DNA from 4 places in the Lysinibacillus louembei genome. Region 1 is predicted to be linked to each of the others. Evidence: riboswitches for the same ligand, from Rfam matches in the RefSeq annotation. Region 1 holds a riboswitch; each other region holds the start of a gene.
What was found. A riboswitch is a leader RNA that binds a small molecule or an ion and turns the genes downstream of it on or off. The one in region 1 is predicted to bind thiamine pyrophosphate.
Positions count from the first base shown of each region.

Region 2: another riboswitch for thiamine pyrophosphate. It lies ahead of thiW (energy coupling factor transporter S component ThiW); the one in region 1 lies ahead of thiM (hydroxyethylthiazole kinase).
Region 3: another riboswitch for thiamine pyrophosphate. It lies ahead of tenA (thiaminase II); the one in region 1 lies ahead of thiM (hydroxyethylthiazole kinase).
Region 4: another riboswitch for thiamine pyrophosphate. It lies ahead of R6U77_RS16895 (thiamine phosphate synthase); the one in region 1 lies ahead of thiM (hydroxyethylthiazole kinase).

Region 1 covers NZ_CP137624.1:3,089,268-3,092,480, reverse strand. Annotated here, with positions in the region: gene R6U77_RS15385 (YdcF family protein) at 12-584, opposite strand; TPP riboswitch at 679-779, shown strand; gene thiM (hydroxyethylthiazole kinase) at 845-1,591, shown strand; gene thiD (bifunctional hydroxymethylpyrimidine kinase/phosphomethylpyrimidine kinase) at 1,597-2,412, shown strand; gene thiE (thiamine phosphate synthase) at 2,409-3,029, shown strand; gene R6U77_RS15365 (hypothetical protein) at 3,101-3,213, shown strand, end outside.
Region 2 covers NZ_CP137624.1:2,141,737-2,144,949, forward strand. Annotated here, with positions in the region: gene hutH (histidine ammonia-lyase) at 1-806, shown strand, start outside; gene R6U77_RS10560 (5'-3' exonuclease) at 897-1,775, shown strand; TPP riboswitch at 1,820-1,928, shown strand; gene thiW (energy coupling factor transporter S component ThiW) at 2,097-2,591, shown strand; gene R6U77_RS10570 (LVIVD repeat-containing protein) at 2,642-3,213, opposite strand, start outside.
Region 3 covers NZ_CP137624.1:1,208,879-1,212,091, forward strand. Annotated here, with positions in the region: gene rpsI (30S ribosomal protein S9) at 1-173, shown strand, start outside; gene R6U77_RS05995 (hypothetical protein) at 368-652, shown strand; gene R6U77_RS06000 (dihydropteridine reductase) at 728-1,432, opposite strand; TPP riboswitch at 1,577-1,668, shown strand; gene tenA (thiaminase II) at 1,752-2,438, shown strand; gene R6U77_RS06010 (ABC transporter substrate-binding protein) at 2,454-3,213, shown strand, end outside.
Region 4 covers NZ_CP137624.1:3,380,294-3,383,506, forward strand. Annotated here, with positions in the region: gene R6U77_RS16880 (methyl-accepting chemotaxis protein) at 1-704, opposite strand, end outside; gene R6U77_RS16885 (hypothetical protein) at 825-1,142, opposite strand; gene R6U77_RS19890 (TetR family transcriptional regulator C-terminal domain-containing protein) at 1,116-1,259, shown strand; gene R6U77_RS16890 (hypothetical protein) at 1,349-1,906, opposite strand; TPP riboswitch at 2,117-2,224, shown strand; gene R6U77_RS16895 (thiamine phosphate synthase) at 2,297-2,827, shown strand; gene thiO (glycine oxidase ThiO) at 2,840-3,213, shown strand, end outside.

The DNA.
Region 1 (3,213 bases):
TAGCCGCTTGTTTATTTTCCAAACAAATACGCCTTCAACAACGCAAGTCGCTCGCGCTGGTTAGCTCTTTTCTCCACAGATGATGGTGTTTCTGCTGCAAGCACATCTGCCTCTAGCCCTACCTTCCCCGCTAAAAATTTTGCCCGTTGTAGGTGAAAATCGTTGGACACAATCGTGATTTTAGAAATATCCACTGGTAATAGCTCCTTTGAAAACAGTAAATTTTCATATGTAGAAGTAGACGCTTCCTCTAGTATAATGCGATCTGCTGCGATGCCTTTATTCATTAAGTAAGCCGCCATAATGGACGCCTCGCTTGCAGGCTCATCGCGCCCTTGCCCACCTGACACAATCGCCTTGACATGTGGATAGTCCTGCAAATAAGCAGCAGCCGTGTCAAGTCTTGTTTGCAAGGAGAGAGACGGTTCCCCAGTATGTCGAACTTTTGCGCCTAAAATAACCATATAGTCATTTGTGCCATCTGCTTGTGGTGAGGTGCCTTTGTTTATTTCCTTGCCTAAGAAATAATAGCCTACACCGCATACAACAGCAACGGCAGTAACAATTGAAATCCATTTTTTCATAACATCACCTCTTTCCTTACTATAACGAATAGATGAGAAAAAAGATTCGAATGTATTGGAAAATATGATAAATAGTGCTACGATAAGAAATAACGACGATTTGCAGGGGGACGCGTTCAGCGTTGAGAAGGTTAAAACCTGACCCTTTGAACCTGTTCAGTTAACACTGGCGTAGGGAGCAACCAAACCTTGTATGTGAGGCTCTCTATTTTTTAGAGGGCTTTTTTTGTCGAAAATTGAAAGAAAGAGGCTACATAATGATGACCATCTATAAAATTAGACAGCAGCAACCGTTAATTCATTGCATTACCAACTATGTTGTCGCAAATTTCACGGCAAATGGACTACTAGCTATCGGGGCATCTCCTGTGATGGCTGATGAAGTAAGCGAAGTTGAACAAATGACATCGATTGCAAGTGGGCTACTCATCAATATTGGTACATTAAATCAATCGAAGGTGCCTGCAATGCTGGCAGCCGGAAAAGCGGCGAACAAGCAAGGGGTGCCAGCTGTGTTAGATCCAGTTGGTGTTGGCGCAACGAGCTACCGTCAAGAAGTGATTCAGCAATTGCTACAGCAAGTGAAGTTTACATTAATTCGTTGCAATGAGGGCGAACTTGCTACAATCGCAGGTGTGGAATGGCGAGCAAAAGGCGTCGATAGTGGACAAGGTAATATTGATACAATCGCAGTTGCACAGGAAGTGGCAAAAAAATATGATACAATTGTAGTTGTAACAGGTGCGGTCGATATTGTCACAGATGGAACAATTGTGAAAAAAGTAGCAGGTGGACATGAGCGTATGACATTGGTGACAGGCTCAGGCTGTCTATTAAGTGCACTTTGTACTGCTGCGTTGACAGTGGAAGGTGAGCCTGTCGCAAATTTAGCGGAGCTTTTACAAACATATAAGCAAATTGCAGAGGATGCGGAGCGCAACACAGCGTATATTGGCTCGTTCCAAATAGAAATATTGAATGGCTTAGAAAAGTATTCGAAAGGTTGATGAGAATGGACATTGTAATGACAATTGCAGGCTCGGATAGCGGTGGCGGAGCTGGTATCCAAGCGGATTTAAAAACATTTCAGGAGCTAGGGGTTTATGGCACATCAGCTATTACGGCCTTAACGGCTCAAAACACGCTCGGTGTTTCAGATATTTTAGCTGTCTCGCCTGAATTTACGGTGGCACAAATCAAGGCGGTATTTGAGGATTTACAAGTGAAGGCTGTGAAAACAGGCATGCTTTTTTCAGCAGATATTATTGAGGCTGTGGCAATGGAGCTACAGCAGCATAGCGTACAGCTCGTAGTTGACCCTGTAATGATTGCCAAGGGTGGTGCTAGCTTATTGCAGCAAGAGGCGGTGCAGGCATTAAAAACAAAGCTACTGCCAATCGCAACAGTGTTAACGCCGAATATTCCAGAGGCAGAGGAAATTACAGGCATTCAAATTGAAAGCGTGCAAGACATTGAAGCGGCTGCGAAAAAAATATTAGCACTTGGCGTGCAATGTGTTGTGATGAAGGGCGGACACTTAGAAGGCGAGGAAGCGGTCGATATGGTATTTTTTGCAGATGGCTCCTTCTTCGCAATGAGCAGTGAACGCATCGATACGAAGCATACGCATGGCACAGGCTGTACCTTCTCAGCTGCTTTAACAGCCTTTTTAGGAAAGGGCTATGCACTGCGCGACGCCATTATTGAGGCGAAGCATTTCATTCAGGCAGCGATTGCGCATCCGTTAAATATTGGCAATGGGCATGGACCGACAAATCATTTTGCCTACCGTAAAGCGCAAATGAAAGGGCAGGTGAAGCTACATTGAAACGTGCGTCGTTAGCTGTATATTTTATTATGGGAACTACTAACTGTCAGCGTGACCCACTCGTTATTTTAGGGGAAGCGTTGCAGGCAGGTGTGACTATTTTCCAATTGCGTGAAAAAGGTGAGGGGGCGCTACAAGGTGAGGCGTTGTTAAACTTTGCTAAACGCTGCCAACAGCTTTGTCGCACGTACGGCGTTCCTTTTATCATCAATGATGATGTGGCACTTGCCTTAGCTATTGATGCAGATGGTGTGCATGTAGGGCAGGATGATAGTGAGCTGGCTAAAATTCGCTCACAATTTGCGGATAAAATTATCGGTGTCTCTGTTCATAACAATGAGGAAATGCAGACAGCCGTTGCGGGTGGTGCAGACTATGTTGGCATCGGACCTATTTTTGCGACCAATTCAAAGGCGGATGCCAATGAGCCAGCAGGTGTGACGTTTTTACAAAAGGCACGTGCAAGCTATCCTGATTTCCCAATTGTTGCAATTGGTGGTATTACACCAGAGCGTACAGCACAGGTGCTGGCAGCAGGTGCAGATGGCGTCGCTGTTATTTCAGCGATTTGCCAAAGCGACAATATTGCGCAAACGGTAAATGATTTTAAAAAATAGTAGATTTTTGAAACTGAGCATGCAATTTGTGCTCAGTTTTTGTATGATTAGGAAAAGGGAGATGTTGAGAAGTGAAAAAATGGCTATTTTTAATTATTGCTGTAGTAGCAATACTGACAGCCTGTACAGCTACTACGAATGAAGAGATTACCATTAAGCCGCTTGAAGACTCAGAGTATACACG
Region 2 (3,213 bases), 950 kb from region 1:
TGGAAAGCTTGCGTGGAATTAAAGATGCATTCCACCCAGCTGTGCATGAGGTGCGTGGCTTTAAAGAGCAAAGCGATGTAGCAGCACGTATGCGCGAGTTGTTTGAAGGTAGCGAGCTAATGACAGCACAAGGTGAACTACGCGTTCAAGATCCATATTCATTACGCTGTATTCCACAAATTCATGGAGCAAGCTGGCAAGTATTAAATTACGTGAAAGAAAAGCTAGAAATCGAAATGAATGCAGCAACGGACAATCCATTAATTTTCGATGAAGAGGATATCGTCATTTCAGGTGGTAACTTCCATGGGCAACCAATTGCCTTTGCGATGGATTTCTTAAAAATCGGCGTATCGGAATTAGCAAATGTATCAGAGCGTCGCATTGAGCGTTTAGTAAACCCAGCATTAAGTGAGGGGCTACCAGCATTTTTAAGCGCACATCAAGGTCTGCAATCAGGTGCAATGATTTTACAATATGCGGCAGCTAGCCTTGTATCAGAAAATAAAACATTAGCACATCCAGCCTCTGTCGATTCGATTCCGTCTTCTGCTAACCAAGAGGATCATGTTAGCATGGGAACAACAGGCGCACGTCATGCCTATAATATTATTGCGAATACGCGCCGTGTACTAGCAATTGAAGCATTTTGCGCAGCGACAGCTGTTGAGTATCGAGGTGTGGAAAAAATGGCACCAAAGCTACATGAAAAATGGCAGGAAATTCGTGAGATTGCAGCGGGTATTACAGAGGACCGTGTTTTCAATAAAGATGTTGAGAAAATTGCACAATATTTAATGCCTTAATTATTTAGGAAGAAGCTGTTCGCAAAGGTGGCGAGCAGCTTTTTTTAGATTTATTCCATGTTATACTAGTAAGTGACTGGAGGAATACATATGGAAAAACCACATTTACTCATTGTTGATGGCATGGCATTATTGTTTCGCTCATTTTTCGCCTCTGCGGCAATGAACCAATATATTCGCTTAGATGATGGTACGCCAACAAACGGTGTACAAGGCTTTGCACGCCATGTGCTGACAGCGCAAAATTTAATGCAGCCGACACATGTCGCCGTATGCTGGGATATGGGGATGCATACATTCCGCAATGATTTATTCGATGGCTATAAGGCGAACCGACCTGCTCCACCTGAGGAAATGCTACCGCAATTCGATATGGCAAAGGATGTATCACAGTTGATTGGCTGGAAAAACTTCGGCATTAGTGGCTTAGAGGCGGATGATTTAATTGGCTCGATGATTGAAAAATGGAAGAGCGATGCGAATATTACAGTCATCAGTGGTGATCGTGATCTATTGCAATTGCTCAATCCTGCGACAACTTTAGCTTTTACGAAAAAAGGCTATACTGAATATGATACGTATACAGAGCAGCGCTTCCGTGAGGAATACGGCATCGCACCAAAGCAATTTGCAGAAGTAAAGGCATTTATGGGCGATACGAGCGATGGTTATCCGGGTGTCAAAGGCATTGGCCCGAAAACGGCTTTGCAGCTTATTCAAACATATCACTCAATTGAAGGAGTATTAGCAGCAATTGATGAATTGAAGCCTGCACAGCGCACGAAAATTAATGATAATATGGATATGCTAAAGCTATCGCATCAACTGGCAACAATTCAATGTGATGCAGCAATTGAAGCAGAGCTACATGAGTTAGCTGTGCCAGCATTTAGTGACTCAGTTGTATTGCAATTGGAAAATCGCGGCTTGCGCTTAATTACGCGCCACGCAAGATCTTTAGGATTATAGTATTGACGCCAGATAAAAATTTCGTAATAATAGAATAAAATTGCTTGCACCACTAGGGGAGCCTTTGAGAGAGGCTGAGATGTATCTGTGCGATATAGACCCTTCGAACCTGATCTAGCTTACACTAGCGTAGGGAAGTGGCGACATTAAATGATACATGTTCATTTTATGCCGTCTCCCTGTATTTTAGTGGGTGCGGCATTTTTCATTGGGAGAGGGCGAAGCGCCAATAGATTCATGAAAAGCGCCAATAGAATTGCTCTAAGCGCCAATAGAAGCGTCCAAACCGCCAATAAAATAAAAATTAAAGAGGTGTTGTTGATGTCAGTTCGTAAATTAACGCTGATGGCGTTATTTGTTGCTATCGCAGTAGCAGGTTCTATGTTTGTAGCAATTCCTACAGGGATAGCCCGTGCCTATCCAATTCAGCATGCGGTCAATGTTGTAAGTGCTATTTTTTTAGGGCCAGTGCCAGCAGTAATCATAGCTTTTGTTACAGCTTTAGTACGTATTTTTACAGGGACAGGCTCATTGCTGGCGATTCCTGGTAGTGTTATAGGGGCCTTTTTAGCTGCAATGGCGTATAAGTATAGCGGTAAAGCATGGTTAGCTGGTGTCGGTGAAGTTATTGGCACAGGTATTATTGCGTCATTAGTTGCTGTTCCATATGCCAAAATACTAATGGGTACATCTGTCGCAGCGTTTGCTTTTATGCCAGCCTTTTTCGTCTCGAGTGCAATCGGTGCGATATTAGGTGTAATTATTGCGGCGAGCTTACGCAATACAGTGTTAGCAAAACATTTTCAAACAATATAATAGAGAAGGGCTGTCAGGAAAAACATTATCTGATAGCCCTTCTCTCATAATTAAAGGTCTTGCTCCTTCTCTTCCTCTTCTTTAGGTAGTCCGATGATTGGCTCACCTAGTAATGGGGAGGACAGGACGTACATGCCGTGATTAGAAAATGCCCAAATTAAATTGCGATCCCATTCAACAAAAATGCCATGTACTGGGTTGGAATGGTCGCTTGGACGCGTCGTTTCTCCATCTTCATTTGGAATATCTCCAGACATTTTTGGTACGAAATATGCTTCAATTGTTGGGTTTTCAGGATCGGCTAAATCAAATACTTGAACTCCCGCATTATAGAATGCATAAGGCATAAAGCGCTGACTTGGTTCTCCAGGATTGATTGTTGCATAGCCACTGCGTTTTGGACCAAAGCTACCACGACGCTGACAATAGTCAGTAAATGGTGCTGACTCAGGTGGTGTTGGACGTTCAAGAGTCGTGACGATTTTTGGGTTATAAGGATCCTTTACATCAATTGCATAAATATCTTTATAAGGCTCATGACAATCTTCTCCTAATGGATAACCACTAAAGTAAACCATACCCGTTGTTTCGACCTTTGTTACATCAATATTGTCACCCTCTG
Region 3 (3,213 bases), 1.9 Mb from region 1:
GTCAAGCTGGTGCAATCCGTCACGGTATCGCACGCGCTTTATTACAAGTTGACCCAGATTTCCGTCCAGCACTTAAATCTGCAGGTTTATTAACTCGTGATGCACGTATGAAAGAGCGTAAAAAACCAGGTTTACGCGGCGCTCGTCGTTCACCACAGTTCTCGAAGCGTTAATATCGTTGTTATATCAGCGTTTTCAAAACCTCTCTCGGTTGTCGAGAGAGGTTTTTTATTATCATTTCTATTGATAAAGTAGAGTTGTATTTATTTTTTAATAAATGTCGTTTTTGGTAGTATGCTTTTCAGTGTCAAGGTATTATTGGAATGTGAAACTATATTTGTTACTAAAAAAAGATTGGGGGATTTAAATGGAAAAGTATTATTGGGATACACAACTGGAATACCTCAAATATTCTGATATGAATCAACAAAATAAACAAAAATTCTTTCACTCACTCAAGGAAGATGGAGTAGGTGGAGAGCCTGTTAATAAAGAGCTATTTATTGAAAGCTTGCAAAAACGAGGAATCACAATTAAGGAAGCGCATGAACAATTTGAGGCTGAGCTACTGTTTTCACAGGTCTTTAACATCGACTCCTCTTTCATATATGCACCTAGTATGAAAATTACTTTTGGAGAGATTAAAAAATAGATATCCTCTATAGCCTTAAAAAGCCTTTAGAAATCTGCTTTCCAAAGGCTTTTTCTAGAAGAAATTTAATATAACCTATTTAGATAAAAATTCAGGCTTTTGTTGCTCATGCTTATCAAGAATAATTTGCTCTGGCTGGATGCCTTGCTCACGCAGCACTTCAATGTTCTGCACAAGGAATTCATCGCTACCAACAACATAAAATAGTCCATCTTTGTCCGAAGCAAGATTTTTCACAGCTTCATAGTAGTCTTTACGATTATCGACAAATTGTGCTGTGAAATTTTTATCGGGTGCAGATTCAAAAATAGTAGTGAATAAGAAATCCTTTGATGAATCAATGTTTAAAGAATGCATTTGCTTAACGTTGTCAGCGCGTTTGAAATAATCAAGCACAAGCGGTCTGAAAGTTGCTAGACCGACACCTGATGATAACAAGTAAATATTTTTATCTTCTCTTTTCAGTGGTACATTTGAATGTGTTTTAAAGATGGCTACCTCATTGCCAATTTCAAGATTTCTTAAAATTGTTTTAAACTCAGAGCACTTCTCTCGGATACGTGTTGTAATACCGATTGAATTTTCATGCGGTAAAGTAGAAATAGACATATGGCGGATTAAGCTACGATTCGGTTTATCTCCCTCATTAAAGCCCTTTAGTGCAAAATGAGTGTGAGAGCCTTCTTCCCATGTAAAGCCTTCTGGAAGGTCAAGCATGTATGTTTTAACCTCAGGTGTTTCCTCAACAATTTTATTTATTTTAGTCCAATAGATTTGCATTTTATCTTCTCCCTACTCCGTTGTATGTAATTCATTATACTATAAGTGATAATGTTTCTCAATTAACTAGAGTGATTATTTTAAAAAAACATTTGACAATTAATTTCTATACGGTATGATGAATTTGAAATTAAAATATAATTCTTTTTCTACTAGGGGTGCCAAATGATGGCTGAGAATTACTCTTAGAACCTGATCTCGTTAGGACGAGCGGAGGGAAGTAGATGGGAAATGAACTTGTTGTATATAACATTTCATTTAAAAAACACACCCCTTCTATGCGTTCCTTTTAGAAAAAGAACAATTAGGAGGGTTTTTTATGAAATTTACTGATGAATTACGTTTAGCAACAAAGGATAGCTGGGAAAAAAGCTTGCATCACCCATTTGTCCAAGGAATTGTGAAAGGGGATTTACCTTTTGACATCTTTAAAAATTACATTTTGCAAGATATTTATTATTTAAACCATTATGCAAAAGTACATGCATTGGCAGCAGCACAGGCGGATGACTTTGCCATTACTTCATTGCTTGCCGAAACAGCGAGCAGGACGGCACAGGCTGAGCTAGGGGTGCATGAACAGCATGCAAAAATTTTAAATATTACAGATGAGGATATGGACAACTTTAAACCAGCACCGACTGCTTATGGCTATACATCGCATTTATATCGTTCAACAATGCACGGCAATTTAGCATACGTGATTTCCGCGATGCTACCGTGCTACTGGCTATATGCGGATATTGGAAAGACGTATGAGCATGCAAATCCAGAGCCTGAAATTTATCGCAACTGGCTTGCGACATATGCAAGTGATTGGTTCCAAGAGGCAACGCAAGGACAAATTGATTTATTAAACTCACTTGTTGAGGATATGAGCGAAAAGGAAAAAGAGAAAGTGAAAGAGCAATTTATTATCGCGAAGGAATATGAGCTAGCATTTTGGGAAATGTCTTATACATTTGAAAAATGGTTATCACAACGTGATGAGAAAGTGAAGCTATAACAGGAGGATATATTGATGAAAGCAATGATAAGATGTTTTTCATTTTTGGCGCTGCTCCTTCTTTTAGTCGGATGTCAGTCACAGGAAAGTGAAGGGAAGGAAAAGGTTCAGCTCTTCTTAGATTGGACACCAAATACGAATCATACAGGAATTTATGTAGCGAAGGAAAAAGGCTTCTTTGAGGAAGAGGGGCTAGATGTTGAAATCATGCTGCCAGGTGAGGTAAGCACAGAACAAATAATTGGCTCTGGAAAAGGGCAATTCGGAATTAGCTTCCAAAGTCAGGTGACACAAGCACGCTCAGAAAATCTCCCTATAGTTTCAATTGCAGCGATTATACAGAAAGATACGAGCGGCTACTATACGCCAAAATCGAAGGGGATTGAAACACCAAAAGATTTTGAAGGGCGTGTTTATGGTGCATATGGCTCTGAGCTAGAAAAGGCTTCTCTCCAAGCTGTGATGAATAAAGAAGGTGGAGATGCTTCAAAAATAAATATGGTGCAAGTCGGCAATACAGATTATTTTATTGCGATGGAGCGAGATATTGATTTTGTCAGTATTTTTTATGCATGGACAGGTATCGAAGGGGAGCTTCGTGGAGCGGATATGAATTTTATTCAGCCAGCTGATTTTGCGCCAGAGCTAGACACATATTCACCGCTTATCATTACAAGCGATGATATGATTGAAAACGATCCTGAAACAGTGCAAGCATTCATTAATGCAGTGTATAAAGGCTATGAATTTGCGATTAACAATCCAGAAGAGGCTG
Region 4 (3,213 bases), 290 kb from region 1:
GATTCATGCACAGATTGATTAATTGTATTCATTTTATCAATCGTTTGTTCAATTAATTGTAAGCCTGAATCTGCCTTTTGGCTTGTTTCTGTTGCAACGTCCGCCACACCTTGTACAACAGCTGTTACCTCTTCCATTTCTTGATTGATTAAATCCGATAATTCGGACATTTTTTTCATCTTGTCCAGCTGTCCTGCAGTCCCCGTGACCATTTCTTGAATTGAGTTGGAAATTGTTTCAACAGATGTACTGCTTTGCTCTGTAATTGCAGCGAATTCCTTTGTATAGGAAGTGACATCTGTTGATGCTTTATTTGCTTTGTCAACGACTGCCCCAATTTGCTCTAACATATGATTAAATTCGGATGATAATTGACCAATCTCATCTTTATAACGATCATTAGTGCGCACAGTTAAATCGCCATCTGCCGCTTGTGTCATTGCCTTTAATACACTTTTAAGACGCTTTAATACAATATAGCGGGTACATAGCGCAATAATTACCGTACCGATAAATAAAGAAATAAATGTATTAATTACAACACCTGCGACACCATCTAACTCAATGATTTCCCCGACTCGCTTACTAACGAACTCTGAAATATGTGAGCTAATAAATAAACTTACCGCCACTGCTAAAATCATTTTGAAAATTAAACTTTTCCAAATTTTAATTTCCCGTGAAATTGCTCTTTCTCTATTCATAATGGCTCCCCATTTCTATGTAAATCTACTATGATTGTAAAATAAATATCAAAATTAGTAAAATAGTTTCTATATCTTTTCATCAAGTAATGATTTAGCACTAATATATTTGAGCCTTATTCACAATTTTTTTGTAATATCTAACGATTTAGGGATTAAAATATAAACAATAAGTGATACAAATAACATAATGATGCCGCCAATTAAAGCAACTGCTACAAAGGAATCATTAAAGGCTTCCATCCCTTTTGCTGCAAGCTCTGTTAAATTTGTGAGACTTGCTACTTCAACAGCTCCCATTACCGATTCATTCGCTATATTTGCTAATTCACCAACAACGTTATTTGATGCAAACGTCTCGATATTTACTATGACATATTCAAGACTGGTAATGAAACAAACGAATGGCATATTGAGGACATAGAAGCCGCTAGTCAAATGGCATATACCTCAATCAATGGTATAATTACTTTCACATACCGAGCCGATATGAAGACAAGAAAAGAGCGACTCATGCACTTTTCGCAACTATTTTTAAAAGGTATTGACAAGTAAGAAAAATATTGCTCAGGAAATATTAAGAAAATTCCACAAAATAAAAGCTCGAATCATTTTGTTGCCCTATCAAACAAAATGATTCAAGCTTATTTAGCATAATAAGTTTGCCAAAATTGCACATATAGATTCAATGAAGTTGCTATATCACTATGTAAATTACGCAGTGATGTTTCAATATGCTTTCTTGTATGACCATTTGTGTGTTGCAATACAGTCCCCTCTATTTCCATAATAGCTTCAATCATTTGCTGTAAATATACTTTTGCCTCATCCGAAAAATTATCCTCTTGTAAGCTTAGACGAATAAGCTCTTTTTTCACTGATTGTACATTTGTCAAAAGTGGCTCCCAATCACTACGCCACATATGATGGTTAGCTTCTGTTAGCCATTCCATTTGGTACAATAACAGTACAGAAATGGAATATGTTACAACATGATCAGGTTGGCCCATCCGCCCTTCAAACAATGAGCGTAATACAGCAAAATCCTCATTATATTTTTGTTGCTCAGCTGTATCTATCTTCACTTGAACCGCAGGATAAACACTCAAAATTGAATAAGGAAAGACAATTGTCAGAAATAGTACAACAGCGAGTATAGCAATTAAAATAATCTTGCGTTTTTGCATCATACTTCTTTTCATTTAGCTTCATACTCCTATTCTTTCAAATATAGCTTTTCATCTATAGCATTTTTCACAATGAATATATTGAAAAACATCCTCTATGTACTGTTCATTAATTCCTTATTTCTCCTATAATAACATATATCGATAAATTACTAGCTATCCTTATTAATAATTTTCATGATGACAGCTTAAAAAACATATGCTATATTGTTAACTAATTACATAGCTATCCACTGGAGGTGCCGTTGTGAACGGCTGAGATCAAAGTAAACTTTGGGATTCCTGGAACCTGATCTAGTTCATACTAGCGTAGGAAAGTGGTCGCCTATTCGTCATTACGATGTTTAAGTATGCGTTACTTTTCCTATAGGAGAGGTAACGCTTTTTTTATTGGAGGAAAGCAAAATGATTCATGCCATCACGAGCGGTAAAGGTCTAACAGCACAAGTAATCACTCAAATAAAGGCAATCACTCCTGCTGTGGATGCGATTGTTATACGTGAAAAACAGCTCACCTTTGCAGAAATTGATAACGGGATTGCTGCGCTTCTACAAGCAGGTGTTAATGCAAAACAATTGATTGTTCATACGCATATAGAGCTCGCTTACAAATATGGCTTACTCGGTTGCCATTTTGCAGCAAATCAGACAATCAATGCGCCACAGTACCCTTTCTTATGTGGACAATCTGCACATACAAAGGAGGAAGCTCACCAAAGTGTGGCAATGGGTATGGATTATATTTATTTCTCTCCCGTTTTCCAGACTACTTGTAAGCTCGATGTACCTGCTAAAGGGCTTCAAGCGCTCGCTGATATATGTCAAGCAATTGAAATACCTGTGTTGGCACTAGGTGGCGTGACACATAGCAATATCCAAAAGGTGCTGCAAGCTGGTGCACAAGGCTATGCGGCAATCTCAATGTTTTTTGATTAAGGGGGGCAATGTATGAAGTGTGAAGGCTTTACGATTATCGGTGGCGGTGTCATCGGACTATCCATTGCTTATCAATTATTAAAGCAACAGCAACAGGTAACGCTTTTCCATGCAGAAAAAACAACAACAGCATCACTTGCAGCTGGTGGTATGCTCGGTGGTCAAAATGAATTTTATGCCCCTTCTCCGCTTTATAATTTAGCACTGGAAAGCCGGACATTGCATAAAAAAATTGCACAGGAGCTGTTTGAATTAACAGGACAAGATGTAGGGTTACTGCCTTCAGGGCTTATTAAAATTGCGACAAACAAACAAGGCTTGCAAGATTTACAGCAGCAATACGACTTTTTGCATAACGACCGCCCTGCATCTATTCATTGGTTAAA